One region of the Cohnella sp. 56 genome, then DNA from elsewhere that is predicted to be linked to it. Evidence: riboswitches for the same ligand, from Rfam matches in the RefSeq annotation. Region 1 holds a riboswitch; each other region holds the start of a gene.
The links. Region 1 has a riboswitch for cyclic di-AMP ahead of VQ071_RS15770 (CAP domain-containing protein). Riboswitches for the same ligand answer to the same signal wherever they lie in the genome.

Region 2: another riboswitch for cyclic di-AMP. It lies ahead of VQ071_RS17835 (hypothetical protein); the one in region 1 lies ahead of VQ071_RS15770 (CAP domain-containing protein).
Region 3: another riboswitch for cyclic di-AMP. It lies ahead of VQ071_RS16410 (C40 family peptidase); the one in region 1 lies ahead of VQ071_RS15770 (CAP domain-containing protein).

The regions. Positions count from the first base shown of each region.
Region 1 covers NZ_JAZDQE010000008.1:173,723-183,690, forward strand. The annotation lists gene VQ071_RS15760 (ATP-dependent DNA ligase) at 1-280, shown strand, start outside; gene VQ071_RS15765 (hypothetical protein) at 358-585, shown strand; gene VQ071_RS15770 (CAP domain-containing protein) at 667-1,458, opposite strand; cyclic di-AMP (ydaO/yuaA leader) riboswitch at 1,471-1,598, opposite strand; gene ku (non-homologous end joining protein Ku) at 1,824-2,834, opposite strand; gene VQ071_RS15780 (hypothetical protein) at 2,984-3,169, shown strand; gene VQ071_RS15785 (H-type small acid-soluble spore protein) at 3,166-3,342, shown strand; gene VQ071_RS15790 (DUF4362 domain-containing protein) at 3,390-4,178, opposite strand; gene VQ071_RS15795 (FAD-dependent oxidoreductase) at 4,363-4,932, shown strand; gene VQ071_RS15800 (CsbD family protein) at 5,031-5,231, shown strand; gene VQ071_RS15805 (hypothetical protein) at 5,458-5,904, shown strand; gene VQ071_RS15810 (hypothetical protein) at 6,059-6,268, opposite strand; gene VQ071_RS15815 (aminotransferase-like domain-containing protein) at 6,530-7,972, shown strand; gene VQ071_RS15820 (hypothetical protein) at 8,082-8,660, opposite strand; gene tsaE (tRNA (adenosine(37)-N6)-threonylcarbamoyltransferase complex ATPase subunit type 1 TsaE) at 9,447-9,968, shown strand, end outside.
Region 2 covers NZ_JAZDQE010000010.1:108,375-118,342, forward strand. The annotation lists gene VQ071_RS17825 (alpha-amylase family protein) at 1-896, shown strand, start outside; gene VQ071_RS17830 (hypothetical protein) at 1,480-1,638, shown strand; cyclic di-AMP (ydaO/yuaA leader) riboswitch at 1,661-1,804, shown strand; gene VQ071_RS17835 (hypothetical protein) at 2,011-2,493, shown strand; gene VQ071_RS17840 (mechanosensitive ion channel family protein) at 2,632-3,912, shown strand; gene VQ071_RS17845 (hypothetical protein) at 3,983-4,129, shown strand; gene VQ071_RS17850 (ABC transporter substrate-binding protein) at 4,449-5,780, shown strand; gene VQ071_RS17855 (carbohydrate ABC transporter permease) at 5,896-6,783, shown strand; gene VQ071_RS17860 (carbohydrate ABC transporter permease) at 6,780-7,613, shown strand; gene VQ071_RS17865 (cache domain-containing sensor histidine kinase) at 7,650-9,479, shown strand; gene VQ071_RS17870 (response regulator transcription factor) at 9,473-9,968, shown strand, end outside.
Region 3 covers NZ_JAZDQE010000009.1:30,004-39,971, reverse strand. The annotation lists gene VQ071_RS16420 (DUF58 domain-containing protein) at 1-583, shown strand, start outside; gene VQ071_RS16415 (hypothetical protein) at 580-1,881, shown strand; gene VQ071_RS16410 (C40 family peptidase) at 2,096-2,563, opposite strand; cyclic di-AMP (ydaO/yuaA leader) riboswitch at 2,569-2,712, opposite strand; gene VQ071_RS16405 (hypothetical protein) at 3,066-3,884, opposite strand; gene VQ071_RS16400 (M1 family metallopeptidase) at 3,898-6,036, opposite strand; gene VQ071_RS16395 (hypothetical protein) at 6,136-6,291, shown strand; gene VQ071_RS16390 (hypothetical protein) at 6,347-7,210, shown strand; gene VQ071_RS16385 (YwhD family protein) at 7,514-8,029, shown strand; gene VQ071_RS16380 (transglycosylase domain-containing protein) at 9,294-9,968, opposite strand, start outside.

The sequences.
Region 1 (9,968 bases):
AGCGGGCTGCTTCTGTTATATCGGCCACGCCGGCGCGGGCAAGCTGACGCACGAGGACTACCGGTCGCTGACCGCGCGGCTGCCCGAGCTGCGCATCGCCCGCAAGCCGTTCGCCAACAGGACCGAGCGGGAGCGGGAGGCGGTGTGGATCGCGCCGGACCGCGTAGCCGTGAAGGTGAACTATTTGGAGTGGACGACGGGCGGCACGCTGCGCCATCCGGTGCTCCAGGGGTTCCTGGACGCAGGAGCGGCCGATTGCTCCTTTGCGCAGCCGGAATAATACGGGCGATGCCCCGCACTTTTGCTCCGCTTCCCTCATAGAACAATAGCAGGGAGGGGATCGCTACGTTTATTCCGGTGCCGCCTCAGGCGGGCGCGCTGCTGTCGCTCGTGCTTGTGTTCTGGACAGGAACCGCTCTGTTCGCCGTGCTGCATCCGAGGGCTGTCCTGAGACTGGCTGCGGGCAGCCGTATGCAGAGGAGAGCGGACAAGGAGGCCGAAGAAGCCAGCTTGCGCATCCGCGTCCAAGGCGCTTGGATGAGTGTGGCCGGCCTGATCGTGCTGGCGCTGCCGCTGCTCCTGTAGCTGCCCGCCCCCAAAAAAGGGGCCGCCCCGAAGTCATTCGCATGACTTGCGGGACGGCCCCTGTGAGGCGGTACGGGCCGATCAGCCCGTGAACTCTTGCACCCATTCGCCGTTGTAGTAGGCTACGCCGATCGACTTGAAGTTGGCGTTCATAATGTTCGCCTTGTGCCCAGCGCTGTTCATCCACGCGGTCATCACTTCGGTCGGCGAGCGTTGGCCTTTGGCGATATTCTCGCCGGCATAGCTGTACGTCACGCCGAACTGCTTCATCATATCGAACGGCGAACCGTACGTCGGCGAGTTGTGGTCGAAGTAGTTGTTGCTGTACATATCCTTGGCCTTGGCATCGGCGACCGTCGTCAGCTTCGCGTCCGTCTTCAGTGCGGACAGGCCGGCTTTGGCGCGCTCTTGATTGACGATGTTGACGACTTGTGCGGCGAAGTCGGATTGCTGCACGGATGTGCCCGAGCCTGTCGTCCCGCTGCCGGCGCCGGCAGGGATGGATGGCGGCGCGGTCGGTGCGGGCGTGGCAACCGGCTTGGATGGCTGCACGGTCGGTGCAGGCGTGGCTGCCGGAGCGGTGGGCTGCACGGTCGGAGCAGGCCTAGCTGTCGGAGCAGGCGTCACAGTCGGTGCAGAGCCGTTGGCTCCGCCGCCGTTCAACCCGGCCAGCAGCGATTGCCAGTCGAACGATCCGAGATATTGCTGCAGCTGCGATGCGTCGATTGTAGATGCGTTAAGCGTATATGTGTAAGTCCGGACCGTCGGCGTGCCCGAGGTCGTCGCGGCGTTTGCGGATGCGCTGAAAGGGATTGCCAGCGACAGGACGAGAGCGCCGGACAGTGCCAGTTGACCGATACGATTGTTTTTCATGGAAGCTTAATTCCCCCTTATAGGTTAAGCCTGCGAGGTTAGCTGACGGGTTAGGTCGGAGAACGCCCTGCCGCATGAAGCGGCTTCACCCCATATGCCTGGTTCCCCCGTGCCCTCTCGGGCTTCGGCTCGGATGCTTCACATTCTATCAGCCGAATCCGGCCGGTTCACGGCATAAATATTACCATGATCCATATATTAGAAAATCTGAAAACGCCCCTTCCTTGTCCCGCGCGGGATTCGGAAGGGGCGTTCGCCGCTTCTTAAAATATTCTCATTGTGGCGGCCGCGTCATGAAATGCGCAATTTGTCCGCGATTGATGTGCGATGCAAGTATATGCATGCCCGTTCATCGCCGGTTCGGCTCAAGATTTAGGCTCGCTCGCCTTGCGCCTGCGGGACGGCGTCCCCGCCGGGGCCCCGCCAGCGGCATCGCCGCCCGCCGCTGCGGCGCCGGGCACAGCCGGCTTCGCCCGCGAGCGCTTCGGCTTGTCTGCCGCTGCTGCGCCGGGCAAGCCCGTGTCGCCCTGAATCGCGGACTTGCGCCCGGCGCCGCGCGTTCCGGCCGCCGCAGCCGGCGCGCCGTTCGCAGCCGCGTCCCCCGTCTTGACGGCGGCGAGACTCGCCTGCAGCGCGGACATCAGGTCGATGACATTGGTCCGCTCGGCCGCAGGCGCGGTCACGACATCGACGCCTTGCCCGGCGACCTTGCGGTTGATGGCGTCCAGCATCGCAGCCCGATAGTCGTCCGTATACTTGGCGGCGTCGAAGGGCGCGGACAGCTGCTCGATCAGCAGCTTGGCCATGTCGAGCTCGCGCTCGTTGACCGCCTGCTGCTGCGGCAGGCCGGGCACGCCCGAGATCGCACGGATCTCGTCCGGGTAGAACATCGTCTCCATGCAGATGCAGTTGTCGACGCAGCGGATGGCGGCGAGGCTGCTCTTGCTGCGGATCGCGATCTTGGCGATGCCGATCCGCCCGGACTGCCGCATCGCCTCGAGCAGCAGCCCGTACGCGCCCGCACCCGCTTGATCCGGCGCCAGATAATACGTTTTCTGATAGAACATCGGGTCGATCTCTTCGAGCGCGACAAAGTCCAAAATTTGTATCGTACGCGTATTCTCGGGCTTGATCGCTTCAAGCTCCTGCTCGTCGAACAGCACGAAGCGGCCCTTTTCGTACTCGTAGCCCTTCACGATCTCATCCGTCTCGACCGCCCGATCGCAGTGCGGACAGCTCTTCGTATAGGAGATCGGCGTGCCGCACACCTTGTGAATCTGGCGCAGATGCACGTCCTTGTCCTCTGTCGCGGTGAACATCTTGACGGGCACATGCACGAGCCCGAAGCTGATGGCGCCCTTCCATACGGTATGCATACGCTTCTTGGCCTCCTTGGGTAGGTCCGTATGTTCTACAGGGTTCCCTGGGCGGCGCATGATTCATACGAAGCGGCCGAATCGGGCATCCTGAAACGCGATGCATGCGCCAGACGCCATAGCAGACAAGCGAAGGGAGCCGGATGACCATGGGCGACGACGAAGCAGCTCCAGTCCAGGATCACATCTATGAAGGCCGCGACAACTACGACATGGACATCGACCGCATGATCAACGAAGGGCTCGGCGGCGGACAGGTCACGTTCGACAACGGCTTGATCGAGGAGACGACGACCGATACGATGCGGGAAAAGGAAGGGGACGATCCATCGTGAACACGGAACGGGCCAAGCAAATATTCGAATCGAAGGACATGATCGCGGTGAAGCTGGAAGGACAGCCCGTCTGGATCGAGGAAGTCGACGAGGCGAACGGCATGGCGACCGTCCAGGTCGGACAGAAGCCGACGGACGTTCAGACGGTAGCTGTGGACCGGCTGACGGAATAGCATATCGATTGGACCAGGGAGCCCCGTCGGGGCGCCCTTCTGTAGGTTCAAGGAACTTTGAACGCTGCCGCAAGCCGCAGTGAGGTCGAGCCCAGTTCAATCGACTTGACGACGCGGTACTGTCCCGGGGCCGGCGGCCAATCGTACGTCCCGCCAAGGCTGTCCATTTCGTACGATTCGCCGGTTTTCAGCGTCAGCTGGTTCGCGGGAAAAGCCGCGTTTTCCTTGGGGCTAATACCGATCCAGGTGCCGAATTCCTGCTTCTGGATGGCATACTCCACGCCGCATACGAGGTCCGCGTCGCCCAGGTTGCGGATGACGGGTTTGTAGGCGCCCGTGCCCTCTTCCGGGACGAGCGTCAGCTCGGCCGCATAGGCTGCCGTCTCCACCCGCTGCGGCAGATCAAGCTTAGGCAGCGTAGCGAGCTCTACATCCCCGCCTTCGCAGCCGGTCAGCGCATATACGGTCCCGTCCGTCCCGCTGCGCATCTCCGCGCCGCGGCATACTTGTTTGACGACTTTGCCGGCGCCGAAGGCATCCATGCTGCTGTCCTTCGCATACCGGATCTCCTTTCCGTCGTACTGCGCTTCGAGGAGGATCGGATCGCCTTCGACCGTATAGTGAACGAGCTTGACGGAGGCCGGTTCGCCGGCTGCTACCGACTGCACGAACTTGGGCAGGGGACCCGGATTCACTGGTCCCGAGAAGGACAGCACAACATAGCCCCGCGCAGCGGCCGCAGCCGGCTTCCAATCCTGTCCGGACTTGCTCTCGCAGCCCGCCAGCGCGATCGCGGCGAGCAGCAGGATAAGGACGCCGACTGTTCGCGTATTCATTGGGAGTTTCGTTCGAGGCACGCTGGACACCGCCTTTTTTTACATATACAGACGTCGACTTCCAGCATTTGTTGCTGCAATCTTGCCATGAGCCCTTGTGGATCTGGGAAGGCTTGGCAGAACGTGCTAGAATATATGGGCAGGCGTGCGTTCAATATCCGCATATCCGAAGGGAGAGAGGAATATGTATGATGTCATTGTAATCGGCGCCGGTCCTGCCGGAGCGAGCGCGGCCCTGTTCACGGCGAAGGCGGGCAAGTCGACCCTCGTCATCGACAGCGACCAGAGCATCACGAAGCGCGCCTGGGTGGAGAACCACTACGGCGTCGAAGCGATCTCCGGACCGGAGCTCGTCGAGACGGGCAAGCGGCAGGCGGCGAAGTTCGGCGCAGAGCTCGTGCAGGCCAAGGCCACGCGGCTGACGGCGGGAGACGGCTTCATTAGAGTGGAGACGGAGGGCGGCGATTATGAAGCGCAGCATGTGATTCTCGCCACGGGACTTATGGCCGAGCTGGCCGAAGCGAGCGGCGTCCGCACGAAGCCCGGCACGGAGCCGCGGATCAAAACTGTCGTCGATGCGGCGCCTGACGGCCGCACGAGCATCGGCAGCGTATGGGCGGCGGGTACGGCGGCGGGCGTCAGCGTCCATACGATCATCACGGCCGGCGACGGGGCCAAGGTAGCGATCAACGTCATCAGCGAGCTGAACGGCGAACGTTACGTCGACCACGATATTCAGAAGCCGGGGACATAACTTCCCGCATTCGGCAGGGCTGACCGATGTTTGGAAACGCTGTCTCCCGGGTAACAATCCGTATAACCAACTCATGCACAGGAAGGGAGAGGCTCTGTATGGATCGCAATACGGAAGGCTGGAGCGACAAGATCAAAGGTGCAGTCAACCAGGCGAAGGGCGAGGCCAAGGATCAATGGGGCAACCTCACCGATGACGCGGGACTGCAGGCCAGAGGCAAGTGGGACAAAGTCAAGGGCAAGGTGCAGCAGGAGATCGGCGAGTGGAAGGAAAACACCAGAGATCGCACCGATCGCTAAGCGCCGCGTGCATTCTTCTATTATATAGGTTCTTGCCGGTTGAAGCCGGCGGGACGCATTTGGACACAGCCGAGGGGGCTGTGTCTTTGCGGTTGTGGGTTGTGGAGGCGGCAGGAACAGAGCATCGAAGGGGCGATACGGATTGCTGTTCTAATCTGCACGCTGTCCGCATAGGATGATCCCAAGCTCGGATTCGGACAGGCGTGCGCCTGAAGGGACGATCAATATGGAAAAGAAGGCGGCGATCCGTATAATACCCGTCAAATACCCGCTCGATATGAAGCAGTTGTCGGGGTTCACGTTACTGTTCTTGCTGTCTCTCGGCAATCTGCTGCATCAAGCCGACGGCTCGCTCTGGTATATGCACGGCGCGCTGGTGGCTTTTTCGGCCGGCTGTCTGGTGTACCTGCTGGTGCGCCGAACGGCGCTGAAGGCCGAGATGGTATTGGCAGGCAGCCGCCTGACAGTGAACGGCGTCACGCTGACCGGCGAGGCGCTGCGGGAGCTGCGCATCCATCGCGGACTCGTCGGTCTGCTGCCGCGGGGCAAGCGCGTCGTGCCGGTGCGCCTGTGTCTGGATCTGGAGGACAGGAGCGCGGGCCTCCTGCTGCTTCGCTGGGCGGAGAAGCAGGGCGTGCCCGTCAGGCAGGGACGGTTTATGCACTGGCTGTAGAAGAGCCGACCCGGTGAAGGGAGCCCCGGTCTCTTTAGTCCCCTTCGGAATCGATGATCGACTTGCCTGCGACGAATAGTGCGGCGATACCCGCCGCCATGCAGAACGACAGGATGACAATATAAAGCATGCGGTTCACCTCCGGCATTTTATGCTAACGATTCAGGATGGCGAAAAAAACGGCCAGCACGATGGCGACGCACAATACATAAATCAAGCCGAGCCGGGTCCACTTCTTGCCTGTGCCGCTGCCGTAGCCGGTGTTCTCGCTGCGGTTCGCATTCGACCAGCCGACGGCCAGCGTGGCCGCGAATCCGGCGGCCATGACGAACACCACCGCGCCGATCAGATAGGCGACGTTCATGGTTGGCGCACCTCCTTGCGGTTTTGCTACCAGCATAGGAGGCTTTTCGTTTGTCCGCATCCTCCAATTCGCCGGTTTTGCAGCCCATCCAATTCATCCTCCAATCGGACAGGCCTCCGATCTGATAGCTGTCCGATCTTAGAGCTGTCCGATCTGACAGATCTAAGATCGACAGCCCCCTGATCGGCAGCTGCCGGCGGACGCTCTTCCTTGCCCGTCGGGACGGAACAGCGGATAATGGAGGTCATGGAGGGATGCAGCGTGTGGCTACCCGATCGAAGTCTGGACAAGCCGGTATACAGGCAGATCGCCGACTACTTCGAGCAGCGGATCGGGCGGGGAGAGCTGACGGCAGGCACTGCGCTGCCAGCGGAGCGCAAGCTGGCTGCCGAGCTGGGAGTCAACCGGACGACCGTAATCCAGGCCTATGAGGAGCTGCGGGCTTCGGGCCTGGTCGTGCGGAAGGTCGGCAGCGGGACGCTCGTCGCGGGAACGGAGCCGGAGGCGGACGCTTCCCCGCTGCGCTCGGCCGATTGGCGGAAGTATCTCGATGTCGGGACGATGCTGCCCAATTCGGACGCGATGCGGCGCATCCGATCCGGCTTGCGCAAGGATGCCGGACTGGTGAATTTTGCGAGCGGGGAATTGGCGGACACTTTGTTCCCCGGGGAGACGGTCCGCGGTATTTTTGCCGGCCGGCCTTACGACGGCCCGCTCGGGTACGACGACCCGCAGGGCTACGGTCCGTTTCGCGAGGCGCTGGCCTCTTTTTTGTGGCGGCATCTGCGCATCGGGACGTCGGCCTCTTCGCTGCTCATTACGTCAGGTTCGCAGCAGTCGCTTTTTTTGATCATGCAATGTCTGCTGAGCCAGGGCGACGCGGTGGCGGTGGAGACGCCTTCGTACTGTTTCTCCCTGCCGCTGCTTCAATCGGCCGGGCTGCGGGTGTTTCCGCTTCGCGTAGGCGCGGAAGGCATCGATCCGGACGACGTTGTGCGGCTGCATCGCAGGCACAAGCTCAAGATGCTTTTCTTAAATCCGAATTATCAGAATCCGACGGGAACGGTACTGTCCGCCGAGCGAAGGGCGAGGCTGCTGCGGATCGCGGAGGAAGCGGGCATACCGATCGTGGAGGACGACCCGTTCAGCCTGACCGCGTTCGACGGCAAGCCGCCGCTGCCGCTGAAGGCCGAGGACCCGGGCGGACGAATCTTGTATGTCGGGTCCTTGTCCAAAGTGGCGGCTTCGGGGCTGAGGGTCGGATGGCTGGCGGGACCCCAGGAGATCGTATCGAGGCTGGCGGACGCCAGGCAGCAGATGGACTTCGGGATGAGCGTCATCCCGCAGTGGCTCGCCGCCAAGCTGATCGAAGGAGATGCCTTCGACCGGCAGATCGGCTGGCTCAGGGGACAATTGGCCGGTCGCATGGACGAGCTGCGGGCCAGCCTCGACTATCATCTGCCCGGGCTTGTGTCCTATGTGCCGCCGGCTGGCGGCTTGAATCTGTGGGTCCGGTGGCTGGGCCCAGGTGATCCGCGGCAGCTCCGGACGCTGGAGCGCGCGATGTCGGCAGGCGTGGCCTATGTGCCGGGACAGGTATTCGGCGCGGAGGAATCGAGCCTGAGGCTATGCTACGCGAAGCCGGCGGACGGAGAGATCGAGCGCGGCGTCATAAGGCTGAAGGAGACGCTGCTCGGCGGCTAGCATGTGCGGAGGCGCGTCTTCGGCGGCACTGGGCCGGAGGAGTCGCCTCGCGACGCCATCCGGCCCGGAGTTTATGCCGATCAGAGTTTATGCCGATCAGGCTATACGTTTATACGGCGACCCGCTGTTCGCGGAGCCGTTTCATTTTGCGCCGATGGAGGACCCACAGGACCGAAGCGAGCGCCATATAGGCAAGCACGAAGGCGGCGATGTCGGTCGTTCCCCACGGCACGGGAGCGTTAAACAAGAAATACAGGCTCGCGCCTGCGCCGATGGCGGCAGCTTGGTAGGGCACGATCATCGCCGGAGAGGCGGACAGCTTCGCGAGCTCGGCCGGCACATGCGCGCCGTTCAGCCGCTTGGCTCCCCGCCACAGGCGCCATACGCTTGGCAGGGAAGACAGCCAGATGCCGAGTGCCGGCAGCGCGATCAGCGGCAGATGCAGCGCGGCACGGCCGGTCCAGAAGGCGCTGTCATACGAACGCGTCATGAGGCAGACCGCGGTTGCCGCGCTGATCGCCGCCAGCGAAGCGAAGACCGTCCACGACAGCAGCTTGCGCGATCTGCGGGCGAGCCGCTCCGCCGACCCGAAGTACAAGAGCCGGGAAGCCTTGCTGCCGGCCGTCCATGCGAACGCGAGCAGGAGCAGCAAAAATGCGGACTCCATGCCGAATAGGGCGCTGTACACGATAATTCCTCCGTTCTCGTCGTTAACTACTGCTATCATAACCCGCCGACACGGTCCGCCGGCACGTACCCGGGATATAGTTGGGCTCCGACCTCGGACGGGGCGAGCGATCGACCTGGGGAGGGCGGCGGGAGAGGCAATGTTGTCAGGTTAGCTGCAAATATACAGTTAATCTCCGTGGTGGCGGCATTTATCGGAGCGATAGCTGCGAATATACAGTTAATCTCGCGAAAATCGACCGTCATCCGGCTCAGACTCGAAAATAACTGTATAAATGCAGTTATCGCCGCCAGATGTCCTGTCGCAGGAGAAATAACTGCGGTTTGGCAGTTATCTCCCCTTTCAAGGCTGTGTTGCACGAACGGTTTGGGGAAGAACTTCAACGTAGCCGCATCCCTGTTGTCCAGGATCGCTCGTTCACACGCAACAAACAGACCAAGGACAATACATTCATGAAGACCACGCGCCGGGGAGCGTCAGGATCGCGCGGGGGAGCGACAGGATCCTTAACCTGACAACATTGGCGGGAGAGGGGAGAGCGCCCGCGAGAGCGCCTTCGAGAGCTCCCGGGACCGCCCCGAACCGTGCGGTTCCCGCGCCAGCCGGCGCGGCAGCGCGCAGCCAAGGCCGTCTGCCTCCGGACAGCCCGAGCGACCGGCAGGTGCGGAAAAAATGCGCCGACGCGGGTCGCGGCGCCGCCTCTCCGAAGCTTTGCAACTTCGCCCCTGCCCCGATATAATTAAGAGCAACCTGCGGCAAGCCGCATAGGTGAGGAGAAATATCGCGATGAACGACGGGTACGGAAGCGGCGAGCGTGCCGCCGGCGTCCATGAATATACGCTTGAGCTGCGGTCCGAGGCGGATACGGTGCAGCTGGCCGAGCGTCTGGCGGATTTGTGCGTCCCAGGCGCGCTGATCGCGCTGGACGGCGATCTCGGCGCGGGCAAGACCCGGTTTGCGAAGGCTTTTGCCGCCGCATTGGGCGTGCCCGGGATGGTGAACAGCCCGACATTCACAATCGTGAAGGAATACGAGGACGGCAGATTGCCGTTCTATCATATGGATGTCTATCGCCTGTCGCTGGAGGAGGCGGACGAGCTGGGGCTGGAAGAATACTTCGAAGGCAACGGCGTCTCGCTCGTCGAGTGGGCGTCGCAGATCGCGCCGCTCCTGCCCCCGGAGCGCCTGCATATCCGGCTCGAGCTGACCGGTGCCGAGAGCAGGCTGGCAGTCATCAGGCCGCTCGGCGCACGATATGAAGCATGGTGCGGGGAACTGAACCTCCGGTCGGCGGAGGAAGGAGGAGAA
Region 2 (9,968 bases), on a different contig from region 1:
ATGCGCTGCTCGAGTCGCACTATTCCGTAGACGTGCTGACGGAATATATGCTGATGGAGCGGCTGGACGAATTCCCGCTGCTTGTCATTCCTGATTCGCCGGTGTTGGAGGAGAGTTTCCGCGAGCGCGTGCTGCGGTATGTCGAGAAAGGCGGCAAGCTGCTGCTGCTCGGGGAACGCTGCGCACGGCTGTTCGCGGAAGCGGATGACAGCCGCGGGGAGGCGGGCGACGGTGGCCCGCTCGGCGCTCGACTGGTCGGGGAGCCGTGCGAGGTGCGGGCGCAACTCGTGTCCGGTGCGGGCAAGATCGGCTGCCCGGGCCGGTGGCAGGCCGTCGAGCCGCTCGCGGCGGAGACGCTGTCGCTGCGCTATCACGGCGAAGGCGTGCAGGAGCGCAGCGCCTATCTGGATGTGCGTGCCGAAGGCGTATCGTCGGATCATCTCGCGCTGCGGCACGAAGCCGTCGCCGCGACGCTGCGCCGGTACGGTCGCGGGGAGATCGCCGCCGTGTACGGGCCGCTCGCCGACCGCTATTATCACAGCCATCATCCGTTCATGCGCCGCTATATCGGCGATATCGTCCGCCGCCTGTTCCCCGCTCCCGAGGTGACGACCGACGCCCCGGCCTGCGTCGACCTCGCGCTGCGGCGTTCGGCGGACGGCGCGCTGTGCGTGAATCTGCTGAATCTGGCAGGAATGCCCGTGTCCAATCGGCGCGGCTTTCCGGATTACATCCCGCCGATCGGTCCGATTCAGTTATCGGTTGCGGCGGCTATCAAGCCGACCTCGGTCGTGTGGGAGCCGTCGGGTCAGCCGCTCGATTACGAATGGCGCGACGGACGCGTGGAGTTCGTCGTGCCGGAACTCGACATTCACGGTGCGGCGGTCATCCGGTAGCGCCGGGGAACAAAGCCCGAACAGCGCCGCCTAATGCTCGCAAGAAAAAATCCCCCGTACGGCGACAGATGAAAGGACATCTGCGGCCATGCGGGGGATCATTTTTTTCGTTTTTTTGACGATGCCTCTTCCCTACTGAACCTCGATCATTGCTTTCCAATTGTCAGGATTAATAATCCATCCCGATGAAAATGCCTCCACGAAAATATCTTTCGGATGTCTCATCTCCACCTTTTGATAATCGCCATGCCCAAGGTTTCAAGGGCTTCCTGATTTGCTTCTCGACTGGATCGGTGCCACAATCCAACTGGAGCAGGCCGGCTCCAATACACCCGCAATGTCCGATATAATTTGAAGCATGTAAAGGTTCGAATCCCGAATCCCTAATCCCGAATCCAAACAATCCGGACATCGAATCTATGAAATCCGCACTAGGCATTCCTTGACGAATTCGTTAACGTGATAAAACTACATTTATATAAGACGGGCATTGGGCATATGAGATGGATATCGCTGTTATGGATCCCGTTCCGATTTCATCTCGAGTTCGATTACGAAGCCGCTTATTCTGATCAAGAAAATGATGGTCGACTGGAACAGAGGCGCGAGGGAGTTCGACGGCAAATTTTCGAAGGACGAGGTCGGTACGATCGGAGAGACGTTCAAGCGAATCTCGTCGGAGAACGAAGAGCTGGCCAGGAGGCTCATTCGTTCGGAGTTAAAGGAGAGGGAAGCGGTTTGACATTTCTTATCCTTCTCTTTATCATATAGGCACGCTTAATTTCCGGTTGCAATGTCCGGAAAGCGGGGGAACCCAGTCAAGTGGGGCGAATCACTTCGCATGAAGTGTAGGGTACCATCTTACCCGAGTCCGTCAGCTAACCTCGTCAGCAATGGATGGGTCTATTTTTTCTTTTCTTTACAGGTAAATCCCGGACCCTATTATTCAGGGTCTTTTTGCGTTCTGCGGACCCTGCTGGCATTTATCATCGGACTGGTTCAATACAGGAGAGAGGAGGCTTCTACATTGCCGTTTCACACGAATCCCCAGTAGAACACGAAAAGGAGAGTGCTAAAATGGCGAAAGCAAAATACATAATAGGCGGGATCCGGCATGCGTGATAGCCGGCATGTCCGTTTTCTCGTTTCCGCTCCGAATCAGGACGGCCGATCGTTCGTCAAACAGTTGATTCGACGAGAATTGCCATATGCGCTGCTCACGAACAACAAAAAGGAAAAAAGCAGGCTGCAGCGGTCCAAGCATGCGCAGCTGGTGCAGGTGAAGACGGCCGAACCCGACACTTGGCGGCCGCCAGGCCTCGATGCCGATCTAATCATCCTATTTGAGAGAAGTCCTGCGCTGTCTTGGCGGTACGTTCAGTTTTGCCGGACATGGACCGAGAGCCCCATCCATATTTTTACCTGCAGGGGCAGCTTCATTTCCAAGCGAAGAGAGATGGATATCCAGGTTCATCAACATATCGCGGGTATTGATCCCGCGTACCTGGATATGAAAATCGACTCTTTTATCGGTTGTGTCTCCGGGCGTGCGGACGAGTTATGGCAGGAAGCATATATAAATGAAGGAATCCGCTGATCGTCAGCGGCATTCCTTCGCGACCGGGACATACGTCATTGACCGGTTGGCCGGATTTCGGTAACATCGAATAACAAGCTCCCTGGCGCATGGGCAATCTCGTCAGGCGAGCCTTTCTTTTATTTTGGGGAGGAAGAGATGAATTCAATCCAACAACTGATCGCCGATCTGGGCGTCGCGTCCGGCCTGTCCGCCGATCTGGCGAATGCTGTCCTGATTGTCGGCATTGCGGCCCTTAGCATCCTCGCGCATTATGTCACCAAGAAGGTCGTGCTCAGCATCACTTCCCGATATATCCGCAGCAACCGCTATAAGTGGGCAGATCATTTCCTCCGTCGGAAAGTGCTTCAGAGACTGTGCCACATCGTTCCCGCCATTATTATTTATTCCTTCTCGTACAGCTTCCCTGGCTATCACCGTCTGATCGGGCAGGGAATCGCAGTCTATCTGACGATCGTGGCGATCATGGTGCTCGACGCGCTGCTGAACGCCATGAACGATATATATACGACCTACGAGATCTCCAAGAGCCGCCCGATAAAGAGCTACATTCAGGTCGTAAAAATATTTTTGTTCGTCATCGGCGGCATTGTGGTCATCTCCAATCTGATCGGACAGAGTCCGCTCATCCTGCTCAGCGGCATCGGCGCGCTGTCTGCGGTCATGCTGCTGATCTTCAAGGACTCACTGCTGGGCCTAGTCGCAGGCGTCCAACTGTCCTCCAATGATATGGTGCGGGTCGGCGACTGGATCGAGATGCCCAAGTACGGTGCAGACGGGGACGTGATCGATATCTCTTTGAACACCGTCAAGGTGCAAAACTTTGATAAGACGATTACGACGATCCCCTCGTACGCGCTCATCTCCGATTCGTTCAAAAATTGGCGGGGGATGCAGCGGGCGGGCGGACGGCGCATCAAGCGCTCGCTATATATCGATATGAACAGCGTAAGCTTCTGCAAGCCCGAGATGCTCGAGCGGTTCGAACGCATTCAGTATCTAAGCGACTACATTCGGGAAAGGGCTATGGAGATCGAGCTGTACAACCGGGAACGCGAGATCGACCGCACCGTGAAGGCGAACGGTCGCGCGATGACGAATATCGGCGTATTCCGTGCCTATATCGAGCGGTATCTGGCGCAGCATCCCAGGATTCATCGTGATATGACGCTCCTCGTTCGCCAGCTGCCTCCAGGCGAGAACGGTCTGCCGCTGGAGATCTACGCATTCACCGATACGACCGTATGGAGCGAGTATGAAGGCGTACAGTCCGATATCTTCGATCATCTGCTCGCGGTCGCGCCGGAGTTCGGGCTCGTCGTGTTCCAGAACCCTTCCGGCCACGATATGCGCGAAATGTTCAAGCACGAGCCTATGCGCTCACGCATCGCATCGGGAGGAGACGCTCCCTATCGGTAATGGTCGGCTGGGGCCATAAGGTTCGGTGAGCGCGCACGTCTGGCACAGAGCAGATCAATATGATATCCCGATGAATAAACAAGCCCCTGTACCTGTCCTGGCGACGGTGCAGGAGCTTGTTTTCGTGCCGAGCATGGCCCGGCCGACGATGCTCCGGAACTTCTTCATGCCCCGTCTGAGACTGTGGGAACCGGCGCATGACGGCAGCCATGAATGACGGCGAGAAAATGCCGGGTATGATAGGCATGCTGGGCGAGCTACTTCGCCGCGGCTTGCTTCACGGCAGGATGGAGAAATTCACATTGCAAATTTAGTGTCATTATACTTAACATCGTGAAAACGCCTTCCAATCAACGCGAACGTTTCCGAAATATGTAAGCGAACACATCACAATTGAATTCATTCGCCGCCGCCGCAACAAACAAAAAATAGCTAACAAAAACAAAATGCGGCCATTTGAATGTGACTTTAATTAACATAGTATGGACTTAGGCAATCGGCAACAACCGTACAAGCAAAACGGGGAGGGCAAACAAATGAAAAAGAAAAATGTGGCAGTAGGTCTGGCAATGACACTCGGAGTCGGGTTGCTGGCGGGGTGCGGCAGCTCGAACGACGATTCGAGCGCTTCGCAGTCGGCGGGCGCTTCGGCGAGTACGGGCGCCAGCGCCAGCGCGTCGGCCAGCTCGAGCGCAAGCGGCGAAGCTTCGGGCGGCGAAAATATCAAGGGTACGATCACGTGGGCGACGCACCGGACCGAACTGGTCGATACCGACCTGAAGAAGTATGTCGAAGCGTTCGAAGCCAAATACCCCGGAACCACGGTCAAGATTGAAGGACTGAAGGACTACGAGCAGACGATCCGCGTACGGATGGCTGCGAACGAGTTGCCGGACGTACTCTCGCTTGTCGAGACGACGCAGTCGGACTTGCCGAAGTTCTACGAGCCGCTCGACGATCTCGGTCTGGATGACAACATTTACTTCAAGGACTACAACTCCTATGACGGCAAGCTGTACGGCATTACGCAGCAGGTGGCGATCAACGGACTGCTGTACAACAAGCAGGCATTCGCCAAGGCCGGCATCGCCGAGCCGCCGAAGACGCTTGACGAGCTGTTCGCCGATGCGGACAAGCTGAAGGCTGCAGGCATCGTGCCGATGGCGACCGCCTTCAAGGACGCCTGGACGCTCCAATACTGGACCGACCCGGCCGAGTTCATCTACGGCAGCACGAACCTGCGCAACGACAAGATCAAGACGGATACGCCGTTCACGGTCGACGGCGCATACGGTCAGGGTCTCGGCATCCTGAAGCAGCTCTATGACAAGGGCTATCTCGAGAAGGATGTCTACTCGGCGACGTGGGATCAGACGCAAAAGGATCTCGCCTCCGGCAAAGCGGCGATGATGTACATCGGCAACTGGGCGATCTCGAACCTGCTCAGCAACGGCCTGTCGCTCGATGACATCGGCTTCGTCCCGCTGCCGTACGACAACAGCGGCACGTACAAGGGCATGATGCGCAACGACTGGGCGTACGCAGTCAGCGCGACGAGCAAAAACAAGCCGCTCGCGAAGGCGTTCATCAAGTTCCTGCTCGAAGAGTCCGGCGACTACAAGGATCACATGATCATCTCGCCGCTGAAGGATCAGCAGCAAAGCTTGAAGCAGATTACCGACTTCATGGCCTACAAGCCGGAGATGCTCGAAGCGCAGTCGATCGGCGAAGACGTGAAGGCCGTCGAGAACAAAATGCAGTTCGATCCGTTCAAGTTCATTCAAGAAGTGACGGTCGGCAAGATGCAGGACGTGTTCGACAGCTACAACAAGAAGTGGAAGTCGACGAAGGCGGCGCTCGGCAAGTAACGGGACCGGCGGGCGCAATTGCGGCATGACCGACAGAAGCGGATGGCCGGTCCTACGGACATCCGCTTCTGTCGTGTCCAGCCCCGTCCGTCGTTTAGGAAAGGAGTGCTAGCGGATGATCGACAGCCTGTCGTACAGCCTGCAGAAGCGGATTTTGATCGTCCTGTTCCTGCTCGTACCGATCGCGCTGATGGCGGTATTCTCGCTGTATCCCACCGGGTATCTGGTTTTTCTCAGCTTCATGAGCTGGGACGGCTTCAGCCCGGAGAAGACCTGGGTAGGTATCGCCAATTACAAGGAAGTGTTCCAGACGAAGGAGATCTGGCAGGCGTTCGGCCACAACTTCGTCTATGTCATCTGGGGCCTGCTCCAAAATGCGCTCGGCCTGTTCTTCGCGCTGGTGCTTAACTCGAAGCTGAAGGGGCGCAACGGTTACCGGGTTATGCTGTTCATGCCTTATATTATGAACGGCGTCGCCGTCGCTTATATGTTCAACTATGTGTTCAACTCGGAATACGGCTCCTTCAATATGATGCTGCGCGGCATGGGACTCGATTCCCTCGCGATTAGCTGGTTCGGTTCGCCGAAGGCGGTCAACCACGTACTGGGCTTCATCACGCTGTGGAAATTCATGGGCCTCAACATGGTCATTTATCTCGCCGCGCTGCAATCCGTTCCTTCGGAAATCATCGAAGCCGCCAAGATCGACGGCGCTTCGCGCTTCCAGACGACGATGCGCGTCGTATTGCCGAATATCACCCAGGTCATCGAGCTGAATCTGTTCCTGACGATTATCGGTACGCTCGAGATGTTCGATCTGCCGTTTATTCTGACAGGCGGCGGACCGCTTGGCGCGAGCGATACCTTCCTGACGAAGACGGTCGCTACGGCATTCAAGTTCAACAACTTCGGGCTCGCGTCCGCCATGAGCATCACGCTGATCGCGCTGGTCGTGGTCGTGCTGGGCATCCAGCGGCTCGCAACACGGAGGTGGTCGGAATGAGCGAGAAGCGCTTCGCGCCATTGTCCGTGTTCCAGCATCTCATTTTGTGGATCGCCGTCCTTGTGATCGTATTTCCGCCGTTTGTGCTCGTGCTGAACGCGTTCAAGAGCAAGACGGAGTTTGCCCAGACGAGCGTGTTCAAGCTGCCGCACAGCTTTCTGAACTTCGACAACTTTGCCGCGGTCATTACGCGGGCGCATCTCGACCGCGCCTATATGAACACGCTGTTCATCATCGTGATCGCCGTCATCGGCAATGTGGCGCTCGGCACGATGGTGGCGTATGTGCTCGGCCGGTTCGATTTCAAGCTGAAAAACCTCATCATGGGCACCTATATCGCACTGTCGTTCGTACCGACGATTACGACCCAGGTCGCGACCTTTACCGTCGTGAAAAACCTGCATCTGTACAACACGCTATGGGCGGCCATCGTCCTGAACCTGGGCACAAGCGTGCTGCAGCTCTTTATCTACTTGCAATTTCTGCGGAATATTCCGAGGGAGCTGGACGAGGCCGCGATGATGGAGGGCGCGTCGCTGTTCCGCATTTACCGGACCATCATCTTCCCGCTGCTGACGCCGGCGACCGCGACCATCGTCATCATCAAGACGATCGGCATCTACAACGACATGTTCACCCCGTACCTGTACATGCCGGCGCAGAAGCTGACGGTCGTATCGACCAGCCTGATGAACTTCTCGTCGGAGCGGAGCACCGAATGGGAGATGATGTCTGCGGCGATATTGCTGATTATGCTGCCGATCATCGTGCTGTACTTGTTCTTCCAGCGGTATGTGTTTGCCGGGATCGTGAACGGTGCAGTAAAATAGCTGTACTCGCACGGTCAGACAACGGGAGGAAGCGGCATGGTGAAGAAGGGTTGGAAAATCGCCGGACGGGCGATCGACAAGCTATGGGTGGCGTTTGCGAATCTGAATATGCAGCAGAAGCTGCTAATCGTATTCCTGACGCTGGTCTGCCTGCCGCTCTTCATGATCAGCTACGCTTCTTCCTATTACTATGCCCGTTCGATCAAGGCGAACACGACGTCGTACGCGACCGAGATCACCTCGAAGACGCTGCTTAAGCTCGACGATTACGTGACGGACCTGTACAATATGTCGGCGATGCCGCTGTACAACAAGGACTTCCTCGACTGGCTCGCGGACCCGAATACGGGCCTTGCGAAGGAGCAGGGGATGGACCTGTATATCTCGAATCTGAACAAAATCAAGCCCGATACGGTATCGGTCTATGTGTTCGATAACTACGGGCACGTCAAATACAACATCAAAACCGGCGGCATGCGCAACAACCTGTCGGAGGTCGAAGGCGACTGGACGAACATCGCGAAGGCCGCGGACGGCAAGCCGGTGCTCGTCAGCACGCAGGAGGTCTCGACCGGGAAGGACAACTACTACGCCTTCTCCGTCATCCGGGAGCTCAAGCAGGTGAAGTTCGATCTCGCGCCGATCGGCTTCATCGTCTTCGACACGAACATTACGGCGTTCGAGCGCCAGTTCCGCGATCTCGACGACGTGACGAAGGGGCAGACGATTCTCGTCGACGAGAACGATAGGGTCGTCTATGCGACCGACCGGTCGCTGCTCACCCGCAATCTGTCGGGCGAAGAGGCGATCCGGCGCGCGACGTCGACCTCCGGCTCGTTCCCGAGCGAGCTGGGCGGCGAGTCGTACATTACGACGTACGCGAAGTCTTCGCTGACGAACTGGAAGCTGCTCGTCTTCATCCCGACGCAGGAGACGACCCGTCAGGCGTCGGTCACCCGCAACGTGACGCTGCTCACGTCGGGCCTGTTCGTGCTGCTGGCGCTCGGCATCGCGATCGCGATCTCGTATGCGCTCACCCGGCCGCTCAGCAAGATCAAGGCGCTGATGCAGGAAGTACAGACGGGCAATCTCGACGTCAGCTTCAACCAGCGTTATCGCGACGAGGTGGGCATGCTGGGCAGACACTTCAACATTATGGTGACGCGCGTCCGCGATCTGCTCGAGGAAGTGAAGACGACGCAGACGCGCAAGAAGGAAGCGGAGTACGCGGCGCTGCAGAGCCAGATCAATCCGCACTTCATCTACAATACTCTCGAGACGATCCGGATGAAGGCGGAGCTGAACGACGACGAGGAAGTGGCCGACATGACGTTTACACTCGGGAAGCTGCTCCGGTACGGCGTCAACCACGAGGAGCAGCTCGCGACGATCGGGCAGGAGCTCGAGCATCTGGGCAACTACATCGCGCTGCAGAACGTGCGGTTCTCGAACAAGTTCAGCATGGTCGTCGACATTCCGGAGCGGGATCACGGCATCGGCTGCGTCAAGCTGATGTTCCAGCCGGTCGTGGAGAACGCGATTCACCATGCGTTCAAAAACCGGCTGGGCACCGGCACCGTTCGGATCGGCGTCCGCCATGAAGGCACGGACGTCGTCTTCACCGTCGCCGACGACGGCTGCGGCATGAGCGGGCGGGAGCTGAAGACGCTGCGCGAACGCGTGGCCGGCCGTCTCCCGCCGGCCGTGCCGGGGCGCGGCATCGGCCTGCGCAACGTGCGTGAGCGGATCAAGATGCAGTACGGCGAGGCGTACGGCCTGCGCATCGACAGCCGGGAGGGCGAAGGCACGGTAGTCGAGATTCGGCTGCCGGTGCCGACGGAGCGAGAGGAGGCGGAACTATGCTGAAGATTATGGTCATCGACGACGAGGAGCAGATCCGCCTCGGCATCGCGAAGATTGTGTCCAAGTATCCGGGCGGCGTCGAGATCGCCGGCCAGCACGGCAACGGGCTGGAGGCGATGCTGCAGCTGTCCGGCATGGGGCCGGACGAGCTTGACGTCATCATCACCGATATCGAGATGCCGATGATGGACGGCCTGCGCTTCATCGAGCAGGCGAAGGCGAAGCTGCCGAACGTCGTTATCATTATGCTGAGCGGATACAATGACTTCGAATATGCCAGACGCGCGTTGCGTGCGGGCGCGACCGATTATTTGCTCAAGCCGATGGACAAGGCCGAGGTGTTCAAGCTGCTGGACCGGTGCCTGGAGGCGAAGAAGGCGGATGGGCAGCAGGCGGCTGCCCCCGGTTCGGAGCCGTCCGGGGAGGTGCGCGATGCGGGCGATACGGACATGCAGTCTGCCGCGACCGCCGTTGCCGCCGCCGCGCCGCCGT
Region 3 (9,968 bases), on a different contig from region 1:
TTATACGGCCGGCGTACGCGCCTATCGGAGCGGAGATGCGCTCAAGCAAGTGAACTGGAGCGCGACCGCCAGAACAGGCGAGCTGCTTGTCAATCGCAGAGAGACGATGATCGGGGGCGACGTCACGGTGCTGCTGAACGCGGAGCTGGCGGATGCTGCCACGAATCGGCGAATCTCGGCAGAGCGCTTCGAGGAGGCGATCAGCCTGGCGGCCTCCGCCGCGAAGCAGGTGCTGGACGCCGGCGGCCGCGCCGGGCTGATCTACAACGGCCGCGCCGGCGGCGCAGAGCGCGTGCCGCTGCGCATCGAGCCGGCCGGCGGGCGGCGCCAGCTCTACGCGCTGCTGGATGCGATGGCCGACTTCGAACCCGTCGTCCGGCTCGAGCTCGGCTATTTGCTGGAGGACCTGCTTCGCGCCCGGATGCGCGGGACGAACCTGCTGCTGATTACCGCTTTTGTGACGCCCAAGCAGGAGGAGGCCTTGGCCAGGCTGCGGCAAGCGGGCAATCGGGTAGAGGTGCTGCTGCTTCATCAACAGCGTCCGGCAGCAGCGCATAGAGCCGCAGCGGGAGGGATGTCATGAAGCTGATCATTCGCAGTCTGGCGGACAGTCTGGCCGTTTATCCGGCGCTGCTCCTGCTCAGCGACTTTGCGGACCTGTCGCTGCCGCTGGCCGGCTGGATCGGACTCGCCTGGCTGGCCGCCGCTGGCGGCCGCGCGCTGCCAGCGATCCTGCGCCGCCGCATGCCTGCCGCCATCGTTCACGTCGCGCTGGTGCTCATCCTCGCTGCCGCTGCCGCCGCCGTCGATCCATGGCTGCTGGCGCTTGTCGTGCCGCTCGGCGCGCTGTCCTGGATCGCCCGCTACGACTGGCGGCGCATCGTCCGCTGCTCGGTTGCGGTCGGTCTGCATGCCGTCGTCCTCGCAGCCGCGCCGCTGCTTGGCATCGACTCGGCCGCGCGTCCGTGGCTGGCGGCGGCCGGCATACTCTGGCTGGCGGCCAGCATCTACTTCGTCCAGGCAAGCTCGCTGTCCGAGGCCGGCCTGGGCGCCGGGCTCGTCACCCGCCGGCTCGCGGCAGCCGGCCGGCGGTATGCGGCGATCTGGGGCTTGCTCGTCGCCATCGTCTTCCTGCCGTTCGCAGGCGTGCCGATCTGGCCGGCGATCGCCCGCCTCGTCCGCTGGCTGATCGCGCTCATGCCCCAGGGCAAGCCTGCGCCCGAGCCGCCCCCCGAGACCGAGCCGCCCGCACAGCAGCCTGTTTTTCCCGAGCAGGCTTCAGACACCGGGCGCATCTGGGTGTGGCTCGAGTATGCCATGTACGTCGCGCTCGCACTGCTGGCGCTGGCCGCCGTCTATCTGATCGGCCGGCGCTATCTGCTGAACGCTGTCTGGTGGCGTCGGCTGTCCGAGCGCATCAAGACCTGGTACGACAGAATGCTCCAGGGCAAGCGCCAGAACGACGAAGACCCGGGATATACGGAGGAGCGCGAGAGCCTCCTCCAGGGAGAACGGCTGCTCAGCCGGCTGTTCGCCAGGCGGCGCTCCAAGGCCAAGCCTGCGCTTCGCCGCGAGGAGTGGGCGGCCCTGCCGGCCGAGGCACGGGTTCGCAGCCTGTACGCCGCAGTTCTCGACGAAGCGGTTCGCGAAGGCTATGCGCACCGGGATTCGCACACGCCGTCGGAGACGCTCCGGGCGATCGAGGCATGGGAGTCGGCCCGCGGCGCGCCCCGGGGACAGCGGGAGCAGTCCGACATGCGCCGCTGGCTGGCCGCCATGTCCGCGAAGCTCGGCGAGCTGTACGGCAAGGCCAGGTACGGCAGCGGCGTGAAGCCGGAGGAGGCCGAACGTCTCGGCGCCGATTACCCGTGGCGGAGATGAGGACGGACCGCCGTCAGGCGGAATATCCGCGCCAGATGCCAAAAGTCCCGAATCCTTTTTCTGAGGATTCGGGACTTTTTTTGACAGCTTGTTTCGCGCCTTTTGAATGCGGGTATACAACTAATACCTCTCCATTTTCACTCCATGCAGCAGCTAAGACCCGCTTTGGGGGCGGGTCTTAGCCTAAGCAAGCAACTCTCACTTGTGCCGAATCTTACACGTGGTCGATCGCCACGGACTTGTAAGTATCGGAGTCCATCACGCGACGGGCGCCGAGATAACGCTTCGCGTAATACTTGTCATCCAGATCCGAGATCGTCACGCCCTTCGAGGCCGAATGCGCGAATCTGTTGTCGCCGACGTAGACGCCGACGTGAGATACGCCGCTGCCGCTCGTATTGAAGAATACGAGATCGCCCGGGCGCAGATCGTCGCGAGCTACCTTGTCGCCCATCGCGAACTGGCCTTTGGACGAATGAGGCAGCGTGACATCGAACTTCTTGAATACATAGGCCGTGAATCCCGAGCAGTCGAAGCCGCTCGTCGTCGTGCCGCCGTAATCGTAGTCGATGCCGATCAGCTTGGAGACGGTCGAATCGAGCTTGGATGCGGCAGACGCGCTGCCCATCTGGAAAGCAAGCAAGCAGGTTAAAGCAAGGATGAGGACTGTAACTTTACGCAAAACGGAAAGCTCCTTCCAGGTGCCTACGAGGTTAGCTGGAGGGTTCGGTTGAAGGTTCCCTATGACTTCTGCGCGAGGCGAAGTCAATTCACCCAGTAAAAAATGGTTCCCCCGTTTCCCCGTGCGCGGGAATTCGGCAGTTTTCGCACCTTAGCTTTAGAAATTCGATTTTTAGGCCTCAACTCCTGCTCCTTGAAGATTAGAATTCCTTAATGTCCGAAAGGGGGAGGAATATGTCGCCATCATCCGAAAAGCCAGACGTAGCAAGGGATGCGGGCTGCCGGCAAGAAATGGGCCGAGCCTATGAATAAATGAGAAAGATTAAGAGGAAGCAAGTCTTCGACGGGGGTGCGGTCGCAAGAGTATGATCGTAGTCTATGCCCGCCTCTCACCCAATATTAATAGTCGGTTAAAAAAAGAGACGACGCATGGTCCTTGGAGGGACCGCGCGTCGTCTCTTTTTGAGTATTTCAATGCTTGGCCGCGAGCTTGCCTGCAGAGGTCATTGATCCTCGCGCAGCCACAATCGATGCTGGCAGGCGGCTGTCCAGAGCGACAGCAGGGTGCGGATAAAATGAAAGGATTGGTTCAGCACGATGATCGCCAGGCCGGTCCAGAGGAACGAGGCCGCGGAGACGGCTGCGGCGCCCAGGAGCGAGAGCAGCGGCAGCAGGAGCGTCACCGCCAGCAGCGGGAACAGACGGCGCAAGGCGTGAACCGCACCCTGCCACAGACTGGCGCCGCCGGCTGCGCTGAACTGCATGAACAGAAACGGCAGGTGCACGACCATCATCCATAGCGCCCAGCCGGCAGCATAAGGGAGCATCTGACCGATCCACGCCTGGACGTTCGGCTCCGCCATGTAGGCGCTCCGTGCGAACGGAACGATCCAGACAGTCGGCAGCAGCGCGATCAGTTTTTCGGCAGCATACAGCAGCGTTACTTTTTTCCAAGCCTCTCTGATGCCCCGAAGCACATGCGTACCGCCCCCATCGTCGTCATGGCCGAATGAATAATACAGACCGGCATTCAGAATCGGCGTGAGCAGCATGCGGAGCAGCAGCATGCCCCCGAGCAGGAGCAGCGTCCGATCGGCCAGATCCGTCTTGAGCAGGCGGAACTGCGCCTCGATCGCGAAGATCTGCTTGGCCGCGGCGCCGAGCGGATGCTGATCCGGGAAGCGCTCAAGCACCGGAGCGACGATGGAATCGATGAGCCGGTAAAGAAAGAAGCCCCATAGCAAACGGTACAGGAAGAGGGCGACAAGCGCGTACTTGTGGCGTTTTGTCGTCGTCCAGCCTTGGCGGATCGCGTCGTTCATTCTCATCCCTCCCTCACCAGGCCATGCTGCCGATGAACGCATCGATCAGCTGGCTCAGCGTCACGTCGAGCTTGGTGCGTTGCCGCTTCGGCGCTTCGGTTTTCAGATAATTGTCGTACCTGCTGTGATCGAGCACGACATCGAGCATCGGGTCGATGGACACGTATTCGAGCGGAGCGGCGGATTGCAGCCGGAGTTGAACGTGATTCTGGATGCCGTCCCATGTCTTGCGGACGGTCTGGCCGTCCTTGAAGCCGAACAGCACGGTCACGGCCTGCGGACTTCCCATCTTGCGCGTGAGCAGGACGCTCGACTGGTAGCTGCCCTCGCCGTCCGGCTCCGTGCGGGCCGAGGCCACTGCGAAGTCGGCCGTCTCTCCGCGGTAGACATAGGCCGAGAAGAAGTCCTTCCAGTCCTCCTTGGTGACGGATTCGACGACGCGCTGGAAGGCCTGGCTGTCCGGATGCTTGAAGCGATATTTTTGGAAATAAGTGCGCATCACCTTCGACATCGTTTTTTCGCCGACCCGGGCTTCGATCGCTTTGAGCACGAGCTTGCCGCGCATGTACACATTTTCGGCATAGGCGTCCGAGCTGCCGTAGCTCCACGAATCGAGCTTGAGCGGCAGCGGATTCGTCATATAGAGGGATTCGATCGTCGTGCGGGGCGCGACGCCGTAGATGGCGGCCATGAGCTTCTCCTCGCTGTAGGAGGTGAACGCTTCGTCGAGCCAGGCTTCCTCGAATTCGTTGGAGGCGACGATGCCGTACCAATACTGGTGCGCGATCTCGTGTACGAGCGTGCGCTCGAGCTCGTAGCCCGGATTGTCGTCCTTGGCGGCGGCGCCCGTGACGAGCGTCGGATATTCCATGCCGCCCGCACCTTCCGCGTCGGGTGGCGGGATGACGACGGACAGCGTCGTGTACGGATAATCGCCGTACCACTCGCCAAGCTTGGCCAATGCAGACTTGGCCGCATGCATGTAGCGCTCCTCCTGGCCGGCATGCAGCGGGTCGAGGTACAGCTTGATCCGGACGCCCGGCACGCCGGCCGATGAGAAGGAGTCCTCCGCTGTCACGAACCTGGGCGAGGCGGACCAGGAGAAGTCATGCACATCCTCGGCGTAGAACTGATAAATCTTGCGGCCGTCCTTCACGACGGGCTGCTTGTACTGGAAGCCCGTAGCCGCCACGATCCGGTCCTCGGGAACGTCGATCTTCACGCTGTAAATGCCGAAGTCCGAATAGAACTCCGAATTGCCGTGATACTGGTGCAGATTCCAGCCTTCGGCCGTCCGCCCGCGCGTGCCTGCCGTCTCATAGGCGGCGACCTTCGGGAACCATTGGCCCGCCATGACAAAGTCGCCAGCCTGCCCCATGCGGGCGAATATTTGCGGCAGCTTGACCGTGAACTTCATGCGGACGGTGACGCTCTGACCCGCTCCGACCGCCTTGGGCAGCCGGAAGGCGACGAGCGTCAGATCCTTCGCGTTGCCGTCGTCCGGTTGAATGTAGCGAAGGCGGGGCAGGAGCGTCTCGCCCGCTTCGGTCGTGAGCTCGGTCAGCGCCATGGCTCCCTCTTTGCCCGGGGTCATCTTGACGCCGCGCAGCTGGCCGTTCGACTCGTTCATGAAGGTGCTGCCCGGCGAGAAGGCGTTGGGGTACAGGTGCAGATAGAGGTCCGTCACCGGCTTGCGTCCGGGATTGGTCCAGGTCAGCGTCTCGGAAGCGTCGAGCATGCCGCCGTCCTGCAGCTTGACCGAGATGTCATAATCGGCGATGCGTTTGCTGAGCGGCACAGACTGCGGTTGTGCCGGCGGCGGGGAAGGCTGCGTCTGGGGAGTGGAGGCGGATTGCTGCTGACCGGCGGCTGCGGAGGCTCCGCCGTCCGGCGCTGCGGTCGGATGTGCGGCCGGGGCTTCGGCGGACGCTTCGGCAGGAACTTCGGCGAGCAGGTCGGACCCTGCCTCCAGGGTACCCGCTGCGGCACCCTTCTGCTGCGAGGACGAGAGCTGCGGCGCAGTCTGTGCGGCGTAGGCGGGCAGGGTGAACTGGGACTGCCAGGCGGCGTCGAATCCGAAGCCGGACGTGCCGAGCAGTACGGCGGCGGCCACGGCGAGCGCGGCGATACGATAAATATGGCGTTGGGGCATGACGGTAACCCTCCCGTTGACAAGCGTCTAGCAGATGTATATGTGGGTTGTCCGCGGATTATATCTTTGTCCCATACAAATGGAGCGTGCGGTGCCGGTGTGAGTCTGCAAGCCGATCGGGGAGGGCGCGGCGGTGAGGCGGAAAACGAGTGGAGGCGAGGCGCGAGCGAAGGTGCAGGCGAAGGTGCAAGCGAAGGCGCGGCGGGCGTGCGGTTCGGGCGGAGCGGCAGCAGGATGCTGGACAAGCCGGTCTAAAAGGTTGGCTGCCCTCATAGAATGGGTACAACTATATATAGAAGGAGGGATGGTTATGAACCCCATTCATCGCACTATCCGCCTGATCGCGGCAAGCACGACGGCCGTCGCGCTCGCGGGCTCCCCATCGATCGCGCTGGCCCAACCTCCCTTGGCAGGCGGTGCCGACAGCGGCGGACCTCTGCCGATCGCGCATACGGAGACCGTATACACGAACCATGCTCCCGCCCTGGCCAAGTCGCTGGGTCTCAGGTCGGGTGTAGATATCAAGGCCGATCTGGATGCGGCGGGACATGCTGTCCGGTGGCGCGTGCTGACCGACGGCGCGACGAAGTTCGCCTTCATGCAGGCGGCGGAGATCGCATACGACAAGACGCCTGTCGTCCGCTTCGAGGATCTGACGGGTGACGGTACGCCTGAGCTGCTCGTCTATCGGAAGACGGCGCGGCCGGCGGAAGGTACCGGACTTAGCGTCTATAACGGCGGGGACGGATTCAAGCTGTTGTTCGATGTGACGGACCCGGCCTTCACCATCGCCGATCTGGCGGAGCGCTATGAGCTGCGCGCTGCGGCCGGCGGAGACGGAGTTCGCTTCACCGATCCGGCGAGCGGGCTGAGCGGTGTTATCCCGGCTGCGAAGGCTTCGGGAGCGGCCGTCGAGCCGGTGACGTCCTATGAAGCCGGCGCAGCGGCGGCACAGGGCGCGCCCGGAAGCATCGTTGCCGTCCAGCGCGTGAGCGGCGTGTCGGACGTGGACGGCAGCAGGACCGCGATCGGATGGCTGCGGACGTCCTACGCTTATCGATACGGTGCGTTCGTGCCGGAGCGTCAGACGTTGACCGATGCGCAGGGCAAGACGATCGCAGCCGTGGACCTGCTCCATTCGGAGGGGCCGGGGACGGACAACGACGATATTTAAGTGAAGCATGCCGCTTGCCGTGCAGGAGACTGCCGCAGGCGGCTAATTTTATGTCAGGCGACTGTCCGGAGAGATGGGGCGGCGCGTGTTCGCCGAATTCGCTGAGGGCTGGCATTGCCAGGAGGAAGACGATATATCGGCCGGAGTGTCGCAGGTGCGTGCATCCCAACCCAACAACCGCCGGCTGGCGGCTTTGCGCAGGCGCAGTCCCGAGCATCGAGCATGTGGGGGGGCGTGATGCTTTTTGGCGTGCGTTTCGTTAAAATAGGAATTATGGATTGAGGACAGGATGGAGGATGAGTTGTGGATACGAACGCAAACGGTCAGCAGCCGCAGCCGGAAAAGAAAAAGCTGGCGCTGAATGTAGTAAGCAACAAGGAGCATAAAGGCTTCGGTGCGGGCACGATCGATCTGAGCCAGGTGTCGCCCGTCATCATCGACAACGGCGAAGCCTATATCGACGTAGGCGCGATGCACGCGAAGAGCAAGGTGGAGAAGGGCATCAAGTTCTCGCCGGACAAAGAAAACGTCCCGAACGGCCGCCAGGTATGGCTCGTATGGGTAGCCGTCGACCGCGACGAGCGGGGAAGCTTCTACGGCGGCGCGACGGCGTGCGAGATGCTCATCGATACCGAAGCCCGCCGAGGCTGGAAGGTGCTGGCCGAGCACGTGAACCGGATGGACCGAGCGATCAAGCGCAAGTTCCTGCTCGAGGACCTGGGCGACGAGGACAAGGCGGCCCTCCGCCGGCTGCTGCAGTCGCACAACTACGAGTGGTGGGACCGCTCGCCGGAAGAGCTGAAGGACCAGTTGGAATAGAGGCTACGGAATAGAAGCTAACCAACGGGCAAAAGACTGCCGGAGACAGCCAGGATCATCCTGCGCGAGTCTTAGGCAGTCTTTATTTTGAAGGGGGGAGCGGGCGCCCCGGTCGTCCTACTCGCTGTCGCGCCGGGAATAAGGATGTGCCAGCGTCTTATTTGCCGGAAAAGCGTGCTCGCGCCCGGAATAAGGATGTGCCAGCGTCTTATTTGCCGGAGAAGCGTGCTCGCGTCCGGAATAAGGATGCGTCAGCGTCTTATTTGCCGGAAAAGCGTGCTCGCGCCGGGAATAAGGATGCGTCAGCGTCTTATTTGCCGGAGAAGCGTGCACGCACCCGGAATAAGGATGCGACAGCGTCTTAATTGCCGGAGAAGCGTGCTCGCGCCGGGAATAAGGATGCGTCAGCGTCTTATTTGCCGGAAAAGCGTGCTCGCGCCCGGAATAAGGATGTGGCAGCGTCTTATTTGCCGGAAAAGCGTGCTCGCGTCGGGAATAAGGATGCGTCAGCGTCTTATTTGCCGGAGAAGCGTGCACGCACCCGGAATAAGGATGCGACAGCGTCTTATTCGCCGGAAAAGCGTGCTCGCGCCCGGAATAAGGATGCGGCAGCGTCTTATTTGCCGGAGAAGCGTGCTCGCGCCGGGAATAAGGATGTGGCAGCGTCTTATTCGCCGGAAAAGCGTGCTCGCGTCGGGAATAAGAATGTTCCAACGTCTTATTTGCCGGAAAAGCGTGCTCGCGCCCGGAATAAGGATGTGGCAGCGTCTTAATTGCCGGAGAAGCGTGCTCGCGCCGGGAATAAGGATGCGACAGCGTCTTATTCGCCGGAAAAGCGTGCTCGCGCCCGGAATAAGGATGCGGCAGCGTCTTATTTGCCGGAGAAGCGTGCTCGCGTCGGGAATAAGGATGCGGCAGCGTCTTATTCGCCGGAAAAGCGTGCTCGCGCCGGGAATAAGGATGTGGCAGCGTCTTATTTGCCGGAAAAGCGTGCACGCGCCGGGAATAAGGATGTGGCAGCGTCTTATTCGCCGGAAAAGCGTGCTCGCGTCGGGAATAAGGATGCGACAGCGTCTTATTTGCCGGAAAAGTGTGCTCGCGCCCGGAATAAGGATGTGTCAGCGTCTTATTCGCCGGAAAAGCGTGCTCGCACCCGGAATAAGGATGCGTCAGCGTCTTATTCGGCCGGAATGGCGTGGGGTGGGCTCATCCCCGTCGCTCAATGAGCGAACGGGATAAGCCCACGCCGGTGCTCGGCAGCGCGTCAGCTCTTCCACCAGCCGCGCAGCTTGCTCCACAGCGAGCGCGGGCCGTCCTGCTCGCGGGTGCCGGCGTCGCCGGTGTCGCCGCAGACGCCGGTGGGCTCGGTGCCGGCGAGGAACACCGCGCGCATCCGCGCGGGACAAGCTTCGGACGCCAGCAGGCCCGACGCAGGATCGATGTCCACGGCGACGACGCCGTCCGGCATCGCGAATGGATGCGGCGGCACGTCCGCGAGCGCGGCTTCCGTGTACTCGGCGAAGATCGGCGCGGCGCGGTGCGCCTCGGTTGAAGTGATGGCTTTGCCTTTGTCGTAGCCGACCCAGACGGCGGTGACCAGGTCCGGCGTGTAGCCGACGAACCAGGCGTCGGAGCTGGTCGTGCCGGACTTGCCGGCGGTCGGCCGGTGCAGCATATGGGCGACGCGGCGGGCGGTGCCGCCCGGCTCGAACACGCTGCCGAGCAGGTCGGTCACGACGTACGACAGCGCCGGCGACAGCGCCTGCTCCGCCTTGGGCTGCGCCTCGTACAGCGTGCGTCCGGCGCTGTCGGCGATGCGCAGGATGGCGGTCGGCTCCCGCTTGACTCCGCCCGCTGCGAAGACCGAGTACGCGGACGCCATCTCGAACGGGCTCACGGGAAATGTCCCGAGCGCCAGCGACGGCACGGCGTCCATGCG